Regions from separate parts of the Priestia sp. AB genome, predicted to be linked through region 1. Evidence: predicted binding sites of a transcription regulator. Region 1 holds the regulator's gene; each other region holds the start of a gene.
The links. The regulator Rex, encoded in region 1, represses fermentation and respiration genes when NADH is low (regulators of the CRP and FNR family bind a similar motif). The targets are predictions, from matches to a motif close to TTGTGAAATATTTCACAA.
Positions count from the first base shown of each region.

Region 2: the regulator Rex is predicted to act here: its motif matches at 2,241-2,258, upstream of POF52_RS21115 (DUF1641 domain-containing protein).
Region 3: the regulator Rex is predicted to act here: its motif matches at 1,892-1,909, upstream of POF52_RS12685 (cytochrome c oxidase subunit II).

Region 1 covers NZ_JAQMYN010000031.1:10,198-15,462, reverse strand. Annotated here, with positions in the region: gene POF52_RS30175 (ABC-F family ATP-binding cassette domain-containing protein) at 1-1,845, opposite strand, end outside; gene POF52_RS30170 (redox-sensing transcriptional repressor Rex) at 2,304-2,942, shown strand; gene tatA (twin-arginine translocase TatA/TatE family subunit) at 2,996-3,181, shown strand; gene tatC (twin-arginine translocase subunit TatC) at 3,197-3,952, shown strand; gene POF52_RS30155 (YdiK family protein) at 3,978-4,205, opposite strand; gene POF52_RS30150 (CPBP family intramembrane glutamic endopeptidase) at 4,202-4,930, opposite strand; gene groES (co-chaperone GroES) at 5,230-5,265, shown strand, end outside.
Region 2 covers NZ_JAQMYN010000007.1:164,043-169,307, forward strand. Annotated here, with positions in the region: gene POF52_RS21100 (IDEAL domain-containing protein) at 1-77, opposite strand, end outside; gene POF52_RS21105 (ammonium transporter) at 211-1,494, opposite strand; gene POF52_RS21110 (hypothetical protein) at 1,491-1,907, opposite strand; gene POF52_RS21115 (DUF1641 domain-containing protein) at 2,337-2,789, shown strand; gene POF52_RS21120 (NAD(P)/FAD-dependent oxidoreductase) at 2,823-4,001, shown strand; gene POF52_RS21125 (AEC family transporter) at 4,047-5,003, opposite strand; gene POF52_RS21130 (NAD-dependent malic enzyme) at 5,016-5,265, opposite strand, start outside.
Region 3 covers NZ_JAQMYN010000003.1:594,183-599,447, reverse strand. Annotated here, with positions in the region: gene xylE (D-xylose transporter XylE) at 1-1,351, shown strand, start outside; gene POF52_RS12685 (cytochrome c oxidase subunit II) at 2,098-3,036, shown strand; gene POF52_RS12680 (cbb3-type cytochrome c oxidase subunit I) at 3,038-5,005, shown strand; gene cyoC (cytochrome o ubiquinol oxidase subunit III) at 5,007-5,265, shown strand, end outside.

The DNA.
Region 1 (5,265 bases):
TGATACTTCTTCGTGGTTTTGATAAATTTCAGGATCACAAAGAAGTTCTTCATTCTCCGCTTGTGCGGCTTCTAATTTGTTTACTTCAGTTTCAATTTCTTCAATTCGGCGCGTTCGCTGCCTCATCAATTTCTTTTGTTCTTTATCTTGTTTATAGGACTGTTTATCTACTTTTACCGTACGTTCTTCGTTGGCTTTTATATTTTCTAATTCTTTGATTTCCTCTATTTCTGCTTTCTTTTCTACATAATAGTCATAATCTCCAAGAAATTCTTCTACCCCTTCAGGAGATAGCTCTGCTATTTTGTTTGCAATACGATTAATAAAATAACGGTCATGTGAAACAAATAATAGAGTCCCTGGGTAATCAATTAATGCATTCTCGAGTACTTGTTTGCTATCTAAATCAAGATGGTTAGTAGGTTCATCCAAAATTAAGAAATTAGCTTTTTGAAGCATAAGCTTCGCAAGAGCCAAACGTGCTTTTTCACCACCGCTAAGCGTCGAAACGATTTTCAGTACATCATCACCTGAAAACAGAAAATTTCCAAGCGCTGTACGAATTTCTTTTTCAGGTTTGGATGGGTAGTCATCCCAAAGCTCATTTAAAACGGTTTTATTAGACGTTAAATTAGCTTGCTCTTGGTCGTAATAACCAACCATTACGTTTGAGCCAAAAGAAATGGTTCCAGTCTTGAAGCTTAGTTTATCCACAATACCTTTTAATAACGTAGATTTCCCAACTCCATTAGGGCCAACCAATGCAAGGCTTTCACCTTTTTTAATCCGAAGGTTTGCCTCTTGGACGACATATTTGTTTTCATCATATCCGATAGACACGTTTTCGAGATTTAAGACTTCATTTCCGCTTTGACGCTCAATTTCAAACGAAAAACTAGCTGATTTTTCGCCTTCGTTAGGTCGATTTATTAACTCCATTCGATCGAGCTGCTTACGTCTGCTTTGCGCACGTTTTGTAGTCGATGCGCGGGCGATGTTTCGCTGAATAAAATCATTCAGTTTTGCGACTTCATCTTGCTGCTTTTCGTACTGACGCAACTCTTTTTCATATCGCTCTGCTTTTTGTACAAGGTATTTAGAGTAATTGCCCGTGTACTTGACCGTTGTTTTTTGTGTGACCTCATACACTTGATTTACGACTTTATCAAGGAAGTAACGATCGTGTGAAACAATTAAAATAGCTCCTTCATACCCTTGCAGAAACTGTTCCAGCCATGCTAAAGTTTCAATATCTAAGTGGTTGGTAGGCTCATCCAGAATAAGCAAGTCTGGCTTTGTTAAAAGCAGTTTTGCAAGAGCCAAGCGCGTTTTTTGTCCACCGCTCAAGGAGGAAATAGGGGTGCTATAGTCAAAGTTTGAAAAACGGAAACCGTGAAGAATAGATCGTGTATCCGCTTCATATTGATAGCCGCCTAAATCTTTGAACGTTACTTGAAGCTGATCGTACTCTTTGGTTAGTTTTTCGTATTGAACTGAATCATTAAAAATGTCTGGATCGCCCATCTTCGTTTCAAGCGTACGTAATTCTTTTTCCATCTTCTTTAATGGAGCAAAGACTGTCATCATTTCTTCCCATATGGAGAGTGTTGACTCAAGAACTGTATCTTGTCCCATATAATCAATGGAAACACCTTTAGGTTTAATAATTTCTCCGCTGTCATAAGAAAGCTGCTCAGCAATAATTTTTAATAAAGTTGATTTACCTGCACCGTTTCGTCCCACTAGGGCAATGCGGTCTTTTGATTGTACTTCTAACTTTATATTCGATAAAATGGGTTCTGCCCCATAGTATTTTGTAATACCGTTCAATTGTAGAATAATCATTTTTTCACCTCTAGTAGTATATCCATAGTGTATTTTAACATATTTTCAACTACAAGTTCTTCCTACAAGCGTTTGTAATTTGTAGAGGGACAAGAACAAATGATGAAGCGAATGTTTTGATTCATGAAATAAAATGATTTTACCTGCACATTTTATACAGGATACTATGTTAAAATAAGAGATAAGTGCATCTCTGAACTTATATATGATGGATGTAGAAAATCCGTCATGACTAACAAACGGATCCTTTGAAGGGCTAATTGCTTCGTTCTAGCTACCGACTTTAAGTATTCCTGGATAGACAAAAGGCGTCGGGGTGTGAAGCGGAGTATATATAAAACAAGAGAAAAGAGAGAGAATTGGAAGCGCTACCTCAAGGCGGTTGAGGCTTTGTGAAAGGTAATGCAATATGACTTGAAAATGTTAGTAATGACATACATGAACTGAGGGGGTACAACGTGAACACTGAACAATTAAAAATACCACAAGCAACGGCTAAACGATTGCCGCTTTATTATCGTTTTTTAAAAAACTTGCATGCTTCTGGTAAACAGCGTGTTTCGTCAGCGGAGTTAAGTGAGGCAGTGAAAGTTGATTCTGCTACTATTCGCCGGGATTTTTCTTACTTTGGAGCATTAGGGAAAAAGGGATACGGCTACAATGTGAATTATTTACTTACATTTTTCCGTAAAACGTTAGACCAAGATGAAGTAACGAAAGTAGCACTGATTGGCGTAGGGAATCTGGGAACGGCCTTTTTAAATTATAATTTTATTAAAAATAATAACACCAAAATTGAGTGCGCTTTTGATGTGATAGAAGATAAAGTCGGTACAAAAGTAGGCGACGTGCCGGTTTATCACCTTGACCAATTGGAAGATTATATGAGTGATGATATCTCAGTGGCGATTTTAACCGTTCCTGCCACTGTGGCTCAGCAAATTACCGATCGTTTAGTGAGTTGCGGAATTAAAGGGATTCTAAACTTCACTCCTGCACGCTTAAACGTACCGGATGAGATTCGACTGCATCATATTGATCTGGCTGTAGAATTACAGTCGCTTGTCTACTTTTTGAAAAATTATCCTGTTGAATAAGATGGACTGTGTTACGATTTCCTTAAGTCTAAATTAATAAGGAGAGTGGGAATATGGGGATTGGAGCAGGCAGTTGGATTATTATTGCGATTGTAGCACTGCTTATTTTTGGACCGAAACGGTTACCGGAGCTAGGAAGATCAGTCGGGCAAACGCTTAGAGAGTTTAAGCATGCCGCTAGCGGTGCCTCAGAAGATCGTGAAAAAGATAAACAGCGTCAAGTAGATGACAAAGAGTAAAAGGGTGATCATAGTATGACCGAACAAGAAATGTCAATATATGATCATATAGGAGAGCTGCGAAAGCGCATTTTAATTGTTTTATTTTTCTTTGTCATTGCCACAATTGGCGGCTTTTTTATAGCGGATAAGGTTATTGTCTATTTACAGCATGCTGATGAGGCAAAAAATTTAACGATGAATGCATTTAGGCTAACAGATCCAGTTAAGATTTATATGCAGTTTGCTGTTATTATCGGCTGTGTACTTGCAGCTCCTGTTGCACTGTATCAACTTTGGGCATTTATTAGTCCTGGTTTATATGAAAAAGAGCGTAAGGTAACGCTTGGATATATTCCTGTTTCCATTTTTCTCTTTATCGGCGGTGTCTCTTTTTCTTATTTTGTGTTGTTTCCATTTGTCGTCGATTTTATGACGCGCGTTTCTGATGAGCTGAATGTAAACCAAGTGATTGGCATTAATGAATACTTTTCTTTTTTAATGCAGCTCACACTGCCTTTTGGCCTGTTGTTTCAGCTTCCTGTTGTCGTCATGTTTTTGACGCGATTAGGAATTATCACGCCTATGTTTTTATCTCAAATTCGAAAGTATGCCTATTTCGTACTGCTAGTTATTGCCGCACTTATTACACCACCGGAATTGCTCTCGCACATGATGGTGACAGTGCCGCTCTTAATTTTGTATGAAATCAGCATCATTATTTCCCGCATTTCGTATCGCAAAGTGTTAAAGGCAAGGGCAGAGCAAGAAAGAGAAGATGTTAGTATGTAAAAAAACCACTGAAACAGTGGTTTTTTTATTTAGATGAATCATCTTGATTTTTATATTGCTGCTGCAACTTTTTAATTTTATAGTGCAAGATAAAAATGCGCACCGCAAATCTGAAATCGAACGCGGCTACGAGTGCAAATAAGATCGTGGGGAAATTCCACACGGTTTCCTGAGCATTTTGAATAGCCAGGTAGGTGAATAAAATCCCCATAATAATATAAATAAACCCTCGTGTTAAAGGGATATTCTTCATAAAAACATGCCTCCAAAAATAAACTGCATTTGTTCTGCTTGCTTTTGCATTTCTATAATTTTATCTGCAAAAATAGTTTGAGATAAAATAACGATTGTATTCATCAACACGTGAGCAATAATGGGTACAATAATTAGTTTTGTTCTTGCATAAAGGAATGCAAATACAAATCCCATGGCTGTATACACGAGCAAATGTTTAAAATCCCAGTGTACGGCAGCGAAAATAAGGGAACTAATAAATGCAGAGACAAAGAAATTATATCGTTTGTGAAGAGAGCCGAAAATAATCTTTCGAAAAATAATCTCTTCTAGAATTGGTCCAATAACAGACGTAACGACAATGAGGAACGGCGTTGCTTTAACAAGATTAACAATATTTTGTGTGTTTTCAGATACTTGGGTAATGCCAAGAGCGTGCTCAATCATACCTGCTACAGCTTGACCAGCCATAGCCAGGAACACCCCAAGGACTGACCAGACCACAGTTACCGTTGTTCCCGCATGTTCTATACGCATGGACATGTCACGGCGCAGCAGCAGTAAGACAATAAGTAAACCAAGGATAAAGCTAATGATGGTCCAATAAGTCAAAAGCATGACATTCGCTGTTCGAACTGGATATTGATCAAACATTCCTGTTAATTTTAACAGCGGTATACCAACAACTCCTGAAAACTGCATAAGGATGTAGGTGAGGATAACATACCAATAACGTTTTTCCAATCTTCTATACTCCTTTAAAAGGTTTTTATGTATATATGTCGAAGAAGTACTGTAAAGTTAGTAATTTCTTCTTGCTCGTATTGTAACATACATATTATTGAACAGAGAAAAGAATGCTTTATTTCTCAAAATCGTCGAAATCTAAAACTATTATATGTAGTTTTCGTAAATTTTAAATTTTTTTTGTTTAATACTTGCAAAAAAAACCCACTTTGTTTTAATATAATAATTGTGTTAGCACTCGTTGAGGTTGAGTGCTAATAAAAATGCAAACACATTATTTGAGGAGGTTGTTTCACTTGTTAAAGCCATTAGGTGATCGCGTAGTGATTGAA
Region 2 (5,265 bases), on a different contig from region 1:
AAAATCATCTCAGCGAATAATGCATCAAGCACCTTTCCGTTGGATTTTTGCGGTGAATTAAGTAAATTCTTTTTCATAAGAAATCAACTCCTTGGCTTTTTTATAATATAACACAAATATTCTGACTTTTCAATCATTTAAACCAAGTATTTTAAATCTATTTTTTCCACATAAAAAGGCCGCCCTTTTGTTATAAAGCGCGGCCTTTTATTACGAATCTGAGGCTTTTTCTTTTACTTCCGCATAGTAGTTTTCATATTCAATAAATTCAGGAGCTTGATGTGCTGCCATGATACCGTGGTAGCTGATATCTAAGCCCACTTCTTCTTCTTCTTCCGTAGATCGAAGCGGAACCACCAAGGAAATAACCTTTAACCCTATCCACGTCGTAACAAATCCCCAAGCGCATAGAGCGATTAACCCAAGAAGTTGAACTCCAAGTAACGTCCAGCCTCCTCCTGTAAACACACCGCCGTCTGTAGAAAACAAGCCCACAGCCAACGTGCCCCATATTCCCGAAGCAGCGTGTACAGGAAAAGCTCCTACAGGATCGTCGATTTGACGTGCTTCGAGCCAGTTTGTAGCTGCCATCATTAATAAGCCAGATACAGCTCCAATAAAAATAGCAGATGGTGTGTTAACAAAAGCGCACCCGGCCGTAATGCCAACCAGTCCAGCAAGCGATCCATTTATTACAGAAGGTGCATCTGAACGGTTGTAGCGAAATAAAGTATAAAATAAAGTAGCTGCTCCGCCTGCTGCTGCTGATAACATTGTGACAATAGCAATGTGACCAATTCTAACGTCAGTGGCACTTAGCGTACTTCCTGCATTAAACCCGAACCATCCAAACCATAATAAAAAAGCACCCACTGATGCAAGCGGCAAATTGCTTGGAAGAGAAACAGAACTAATTCCATTTTTCGTGAACTTCCCTTTTCTCGGTCCAATCATTATTGCAGCTGCTAAAGCTGAAAAACCACCAAGAGCATGGATCACTGCCGAACCGGCAAAATCAAGCATCCCTAACTTACTAATCCATCCGCCTCCCCAAATCCAGTGGCCGGCTATAGGATAAATAAATGTAGTCATCAAAATCGCATATAAAAGGTATGCACGGAAATTAATTCGTTCTGCCACTGCTCCAGAAACGATAGAAATGACCGCAATAACAAATGCACATTGAAACAACCAAAACGTTTCAAGCCCAATTGGAATGTCAAGGTGTGATAAATTACCTGAGAGCGCAAAACCGCTTTTACCGACGACTCCACCTAAATCATCACCGTACATTAATCCAAAACCAATTAAATAGAAACAAAGCGTTCCTATTGTAATATCAGCGAATACTTTCATAATAATATTCACGCTATTTTTATAGCGGACAAAACCTGCCTCTAGCAAGGCAAAGCCGCCTTCCATTAACAAAATCATCGCGGCTGTTAATACAACCCATGTTGTATTTATCCCTAAACTTAGTTCATTAACACTCATATCCCAACGCCTCCACTGCTTTTTAATCGTTTTATTTCTTGTACAATAGCAGGCGAAAGCGTAATTTCACTTGTTTCTTCATTTTCCGCTTTTATTAATTCAAGAACTTCATGAAGTTCTCGCATTTGTGCTTTAAGGTGATCAATTTTTTTAAAGCGTTCCTTTACGTATACCATATACTCGACCGCTTGATGCTGACTTAAAGGACGCCCGGTAAAAAATTTACGAAACGGTGATAGTGATTGATACCAAGCTTCTTCAGCACGTTTCTTCTCTTCGTATTTACTAATTTTCGTTTTTATATCTTCTATTTCTTGTGCTTTAGCTTCTTTTAACTTCATTATAAATTCAATTAATTTTAATTGAGGCAATGTAATGACCACATTATGATAAAGTTCATCCACTATAACCATGTTATATCTCCTTACATAAGATGTTATATTATGATTATATGTAGAACACTATAGTAAGTCAATGTAATTTTTTGAAAACTCTTTAAATAGTAAATGCGCCCTATCTTTTTAATACTTATAGAATATTAAGTTCGTATGTGTTGAAATATGACGTTATTTGTTTTATCGTAGGAATAGGAATCATGTTAGTTCCCTATTTTAATTTTATTTACCTAGGCAATTATTCGCTTTATTTCTTATAAACTTTTATTAAACAAAGGGTTACGAGGTTCTTCACTTATTTTTTCAACGAAATGAGTTGATTTTATCTCGTATTAAAATTAAAATAGAATTATGTGCAAGATTTCACAACTTCACAATGTAGTTTGAAAGTCTAGCAGATAACTAGGAACTACATATGCAACAGTATCCAGCAAAGGAGGACTTTTCATGTCTCAATCAACTATTCAAAAATCAGCTGCAGAGGAAAATGCTGCTGTACAAACAGAAGCGGCAGTTAACAAAGGTCAAGCGGATGTGTTAGATCAATTGTTAAAGCCTGAAGTACAAGAAGCTCTTACTGTTCTTGTAGATAATTTACCAAAATTATCCGAAATGGTAACGGTGCTTACAAAAACTTACGACGTTGCGCAATCATTATTAACTGACGACGTATTAAAAGAAGATCTACTTGGTGGAGTAAAAGAATTTATCGAGCCGGTAGAAGGAACAGTAAAAGGTCTTGCAGCTACTGCAATCGAAGCAAACGATCGTGCAGAAGCAAATGCTTCTAATTCAATCGGTTTATTCGGTTTATTACGCATGCTTAAAGATCCACAAGCTCAAAAACTATTCCGCTTTGCACAAGCGTATTTAGACATTACAAACGAAAAACAAAAATAATTTTCATTAAAAAGTGTGGACGGAGGATCGACTATGTCAAAACATATTTTAATTTTAGGCGGCGGTTACGGTGGTTTATTAACTGCCATGACAGCTCGCCAACACCTAAGTGCGGATGAAGCAAAAATTACAGTAGTGAACCGTTTTGCTACTCACCAAATCATTACAGAATTACACCGTCTAGCTGTAGGCGGCGTTTCTGAACAAGCGGTAGCTTTACCACTTGATAAATTACTTAAAAACTACAACGTTGATTTAAAAATTGCAACGGTAAAAGAAATCTCACCAGATCAACGTGAAGTATCTCTTGAAGATGGTACAAAATTAAGCTACGACTACCTTGTTACAGCTTTAGGTAGTGAAACTGCTTACTTCGGTATCCCTGGTTTAGAAGAGCACAGCTTCGTTCTTAAATCAGTAAATGATGCAAACCGTTTACGTGCACACGTAGAAGCTTGTATCGCTGAATACAGCAAAACAAAAAATAAAGCTGACGGTACAATCGTAGTTGGCGGCGGTGGATTAACAGGTATCGAACTTGTTGGTGAATACGCTGACTTAATGCCAAGCCTATGTCTAAAACACGGTGTTGATCCAAAAGAAATTTCTCTATACTGTGTAGAAGCAGCTCCTACAGTTCTTCCAGGCTTCCCTGCTGAATTAGTAGAGCGCGCTCAATCAAGCTTAACAAAACGTGGCGTGACATTTGTTACTGGTACACCTGTAACAAAAATGGATGCTACAACTGTTGAACTTAAAGACGGCAGCAAAATTGAAACAAAAACAATGGTATGGACTGGCGGAGTTCAAGGTAACTCTGTAGTTGCTAACTCAGGTATTGAAGTAAACCGCGGTCGTGCACTTGTAAATGAATTCTTACAATCTACATCTCATAAAGATGTATTCCTTGCTGGTGACTCAGCGGTTGTAATGGGTCCAGAAGGTCGCCCTTACCCACCTACTGCTCAATTAGCTTGGCAAATGGGTGAAGTTGTAGGCGTGAACTTAGCAGTTGCTATTCGCGGCGGAGCAATGGAATCATTCGTTCCTGTCTTCTCTGGTACACTAGGAAGTCTTGGACGCAAAGATGCAATTGGTACAATCGGCGGAAACAAAACGCAATTAAAAGGTTTACCAGCATCACTTATGAAAGAAGCAAGTAACGTTCGTTACTTATCTCATATCAAAGGATTATTTGCATTAGCTTATTAATCCGTCTTAAAACGAAAGAGGAATTCTCCTCTTTCGTTTTTTTATTTACATAAGCCAAGAAATAAGAAGCGGCAGCGTAATCAACGATAAAATAGCACTAATGACAAAAGCAGATGCGGTTTCGTTTTCCAAGCTTTCAAACCGCAAAGCAATCATCGCAGCTACAGCAGACCCAGGAAAAGCTACCAGCAAAATAGCTTTTGTCACTTCATCTGAAGATAATCCTATCCATACTGCAATTCCGAGCATAACGATGGGTTGAACCGCTACTTTTAAGAGGGCGATCCCAAGCGCACCTTTACTGAAGTTAATTTTTCCAATTCCAATCGTTACTCCTACTGCAAACAAAGCTGCTCCCGATGTAATACTTCCGATTTGATCAAGCATATCCTGTAAAAGTTTAGGTGACTGAAAGCCGCAAAGCGTTAAAATCACTCCAATTAACGGTACACATGCCAAAGGCTCAGATAAACCATGCAAAATGGAATGAACCGTTACTTTGAATAAACTTGTTTTCTCTTCCCCTTCCCTTCGTCCCCTTTGTCCAACGGTTCCTAAAATCGTTGCCAGCGGATCTAAAATCGCGTTTACTACGATTCCTGTTATGGCAATTGGAATCGCTACGGCTCCTGCACCGAACAATCCTCCGAGTACTGGAATGCCCATAAAAGCAAACGTTGGCTGAGCTGAGTTTAGAGCAAACATAGAAGAAGAAGTTAACGTATGCTTCCCTGCATACTTCACGACGAGCAATATAATGAGGTAAAACCCGACAATTCCTAAAATCAGCGCTACTAAAAACGGCCATTCGTCTATGAGTGTTTTTCTTGGAGTTGTCGTTACACCTACAAATAAGTGTGCAGGAAGCGCAAACTTCGTTACTAATGTGTTGAGCCCCTTAGACGTTTGCTTATCAAATTTTTTAAAGTGCCCTGCTAAATAACCAAGCAAAATGACAAAAAAGATAGGCGCGAGAATGAGAAAAATTTGACCTATGCTCATTTATCATTCACCTCATTCATTTTTTGCCTTAACCGGTTTATAAACAGGCTGCCATACCGCTGCTTCTACAAGTTTATTTACATTTTGCTCGGCAACAGTTGCTACGTTATCTTTTACAGCAGCATCAGCAACTGCTACAGCAACCGCCTTTGATACTTTTTGAAGATCTTTAATATTTGGAAGAAGCGTATCTCCTTTTGTATCTGTTTCTGCTATACGAGCTACTGCATTGGCTGCTTCTGCAAACATAGATTCAGTAAAC
Region 3 (5,265 bases), on a different contig from region 1:
TGGATATGATACAGCTGTAATATCTGGAGCTGAAGAATCATTAAAGGTGTATCTTATTGACAGCTTAGGGTTGGGATCCTTAGCACACGGTGTTACTGTATCAAGTGCTTTAATAGGATGTATTATTGGAGGGTTGGTATCTGGTTATTTTGCGACGAAACTAGGACGCAAACAATCACTTATACTAGCAGCTATTCTTTTTATAGTCTCAGCGTTAGGCGCTTCTTATCCTGAGTTTTTATTTTTCACAAAAGGGGAACCGACACTCTCTTTGTTACTAGCTTTTAACTTCTACCGCATTATAGGTGGGATTGGTGTTGGCTTAGCATCAGCCATTTGTCCCATCTATATAGGGGAAATTGCACCGGCAGATATTCGCGGCAGATTGGTATCGTTCAATCAATTTATGATTATTTTTGGAATGTTAGTCGTTTACTTCGTGAATTGGGGTATTGCAAATGGGGAAACCTTAGAATGGATTAATGATGTAGGTTGGAGATATATGTTTGCTTCAGGAGCTATTCCAGCTTTACTCTTTGCAGCACTCTTGTTTTTAGTTCCTGAAACGCCTCGCTACTTAGCTATACAGAATCAAGATCAAAAAGCTTTAGCCATACTAACCAAAATTAATGGATCTTCAGAAGCGAAATCAATTTTAGAAGATATTAAACAAACAATTTCTACCAATGTTTCATCTGAAAAATTATTGGCGTACGGAAAATTAGTTATCGTTGTAGGTATACTGCTTTCTGTATTTCAACAGTTTGTAGGAATAAATGTAGCTCTATATTATGCTCCGCGTATTTTTGAAAGCATGGGAGCAGCTAAAGGTTCTTCTATGCTGCAAACCATTATTATGGGATTAGTAAACGTTATTTTTACAGTAATTGCAATTTTGACGGTTGATCGTTTGGGAAGAAAACCTTTATTAATAACAGGGTCTATCGGAATGGCCATTGGAATGTTTGGTGTAGCAAGCATGGCTTTTTCAAACATCATTGGTATAGGGACGCTTGTATTTATCATTATTTATACAGCTTCCTTTATGATGTCATGGGGACCAATTTGTTGGGTGCTCATTTCAGAGATTTTTCCTAATAAAATTAGAGGTCGTGCTGTAGCCATTGCCGTAGCTGCTCAGTGGGCGGCTAACTATTTTATTTCCTCTACGTATCCTGTGATGATGGAATATAGCGGAGGATTAACATATGGTTTCTACGGTTTAATGAGTGTACTTTCTGCCTTATTCGTTTGGAAATTTGTTCCTGAAACAAAAGGTAGAACTCTTGAACAAATGGAAAATATGTGGAGAAAAAAACAAGAGGCTTCAAAGAGTAAGAAGGCCATATAACCATTGAGCTTTTGCTTAGAGGAAAGATGAATATAAAACTTTCAAAAACACCTAAACTATCTTTAGGTGTTTTTAATATGTAACCTTTATGAAGAAAGTGGATAACTTTTTTAAAGGATATTGCTATAGTGATAAGCCTCTTTAAAAATAGAAATATAGTTTTCTTTATGAGGAGTGTTTCATCGTAAATATAAATAACGGTGCAATGAATTCACAAAAAATCTGGGGGCATCCGCTATTACGGAATATCCTAAAGAATTAAAGTGTGAGCATGCTTCCTGGGTTCCCGCGTATCAGAATCGAAAAATGATTGATTGGATGTTTCAGCAGGTCAAATAAGCAAATCAGTAAATGTTAAAGCTCAATACTTCATCTAGTACTTACGAAAAAACTCTTCCAGTTAATAAAAACTGGAAGAGTTTTTTGCTTTTATTAGGCTAGTCAAAAGGCAATGCTGATCTTCCTCTTACACACCACATTTACCCAAATATGTGACGAAATTATGGTAAAGGTATTCAAAATAGATAAAAAACGCTTTAAGTGTGATAAATATCACACCCTTTAACAATGCAACATGATAATTTTTTAGAAGCAAGCAATATGTCATGACAAACTTCAATATGTTAGGAGGTTTTTAGTCTTTTGATCTGTTGAGATGCATCTTTAATATGAACGTTTATATACCATTATTATGTACAGAGACTTAGAAGAAGGGAGCCTGAGCTTAGGTGAGAAAGCAAAAATCAATGCATATTAGCAAGTTAATCATTCTCTCCGTATTCATTACAATTTTTTTAGCAGGCTGTGATAGCCGTTATTTGATTTTAAATCCACAGGGGGCGGTAGCTCAAAAAGAATACCATTTAATTATTTTTTCCATAATTTTATGCACAATTGTTGTTATTCCTGTTTTAGGTCTGCTTGTGTATATCGTTTTACGCTACCGTGATAAGCCTGGAAACAAGGCTCCGTATTGGCCAGACTGGGACGATAGTAAGCTTCTTGAATTTATTTGGTGGGGCATCCCCATCATTATTATCGGTATTTTAGGTTTTGCTACAGCCAGAACAACGTATGACTTAGTAAATCCGCCGCAAAAAGATGTAAAGCCGCTAACGATTGAAGTAACGTCTCTTGATTGGAAATGGTTATTTCAATATCCGGATCAAGATATTGCGACAGTCAATTATGTAGAAATTCCAAAAGATGTGCCTGTTCAATTCGTGCTAACGTCAGATGCACCTATGAATTCTTTTTGGGTACCCCAGCTGGGAGGACAATTATATACCATGCCGGGAATGGCAATGGGGCTTTGGCTGCAAGCTGATCACAAGGGAGAATATTTTGGCTCAGGCGCTAATTTTACAGGTGAAGGATTCGCTCATATGAGCTTTAAAGTTAAATCTACATCGACAAAAGAATTTAATCAATGGGTAAAGCAAGTGAAAGAAACATCACCAGCTTTAACAAAATCTGATTATAACAATCTCGCAAAACAAGGTCTTTCTTTGGAAAAATCGTATTCTACCATTCCTAAAGGCCTATTCCAAGATATCGTCATTAAAAACGGCGGTCAATATTATAGTCAGCACCATCATATGAAAAATGAAGACATGAAGACTATGAATGTGGCTTCTGAAGAACAAGTACATGCACAGCACGAGCACCAGGAAGGAGGAAAATAAGTTGTTAGACAATTTAAAAGATTTTTCATCTCATTTTTTTGTGACAGGAGAACCGATGATTTATGGAGCAGATGTCGCCATTTTGTTAACACTAGCCGGTATTATTTTTGTTCTTACTTATCTTAAAAAATGGAAGTGGCTATGGCGTGAGTGGCTCACAACGGTGGATCATAAAAAAATTGGCATTATGTATATGCTTTCTTCATTATTAATGCTGTTTCGAGGCGGAGTAGATGCATTATTAATGCGTATGCAACTAGCATTCCCTCAGTGGCATTTTCTAGATTCTAATCATTACAACGAAATTTTTACTACGCACGGAACCATTATGATTCTATTTATGGCAATGCCGCTTATGTTTGCTTTCTTTAACATTGTTGTGCCGCTTCAAATTGGAGCAAGAGATGTCGCCTATCCTTTTTTAAACGCAGTAAGCTTTTGGCTATTTTTCTTTGGCGCCATGCTTTTCGATTTGTCGTTTGTAATCGGCGGCTCGCCAGATGCAGGATGGTTGAGTTATCCGCCGCTTTCTGGCATGCAGTTCAGTCCTGGACCAGGTCAAGATTTTTATATTTGGGGTATTCAAATATCAGGTATTGGCAGCTTGGCTTCTGGAATTAATTTTATTATGACTATTTTAAAAATGCGTGCGCCGGGCATGAAACTTATGAATATGCCGCTATTCACGTGGTCCGTTCTAGCAAGCTGTATTATTATCATTTTCGCGTTTCCTGTATTAACCGTAACGCTTGCTTTATTGTTTATTGACCGCTTCTTTGACGGACACTTATTTACTATGACCGGCGGAGGAAATCCGATGATGTACATTAACTTAATTTGGATGTGGGGACATCCTGAAGTGTATATCGTTGTACTTCCTGCATTCGGCATTTTTTCTGAAATCGTTGCAACGTTTTCTCAAAAGAAGATATTTGGCTATAAGTCTATGGTTTTTTCAATGATGATTATTAGCGTTCTATCGTATTTCACATGGGTACATCATTTCTTTACGATGGGTGCAGGTGCTAATGTGAATGTGTTTTTTGCTATTACGACGATGGCTATCGGAATTCCAACGGGTGTTAAAGTGTTCAACTGGTTATTTACGATGTTCCGCGGCCGTATTCAAATGACGCAGCCAATGCTATGGACAATTGCTTTTATCCCGTGTTTTGTTGTGGGAGGAGCAACGGGTGTTATGCTTTCAGCAGCTCCCGCAGACTATCAGTATCATAATAGCTACTTTTTAGTTGCACACTTTCACCCAGTGTTAATTGGAGGCGTTGTATTCGGCTTTTTTGCAGGTTTGTACTATTGGTGGCCAAAAATGTTTGGCTTTAAATTAAATGACCGTCTTGGTAAATGGGCGTTTTGGACATGGAATATTGGTTTTTATGTATGCTTCATGCCTCAATACGCATTAGGGTTTATGGGAATGACGCGTCGTATTTATACGTACAACTTTGACATGGGATGGGGACCGCTGAACGTTATCTCTACAGTCGGAGCTTTCTTTATGGGCATAGGGTTTATCTTTCAAGCATGGCAGATTCTTCATGGCATTAAGTACGGAGAACGGGATGTAACAGGGGATCCTTGGAATGGACGTACATTAGAATGGTCCATCCCTTCACCGCCGCCGCACTACAATTTTGCAGTGATTCCAACAGTAACGGGGCAAGATGCGTGGTGGACAATAAAAGAAGAAAGAAAAAAGAAAAAAGCGAAGGAAACAGCTGCTTTCTCTCCGATTCATATGCCTAAGAATTCAGGTATTCCATTTATCATGTCGGTTTTCTGGTTCATTGCTGGTTTTGGCTTAACGTTCCACTGGGTGTGGATGGCGATATTCGGTTTGACAGGAGTCGGAGCTTGTTTACTAGCTCGCTCTTTTCAATACAACTCGGACTATTATATTCCGGTGGATGAAATTCGACATACAGAAGATTCAGTAGGGAGGGTTGGCTGACATGGCTTATGCGACAGCGCACCACGAAGAACATCATGATGAACATGATGAAGGAATCAAAGTTATGGGTTTTTGGCTTTTCCTCGTAACGGACTGCATCCTATTTGGAGCATTATTTGCTACGTATGCCGTTCTTGTTAATCATACTGCGGGAGGCCTTACAGGAAAGGAATTTTTTGAAGTTCCAGGATTTGTTTCTGAAACGTTTATCTTATTAACGAGCAGCTTTACGAGCGGATTAGCTGTGCTGAGCATGCACA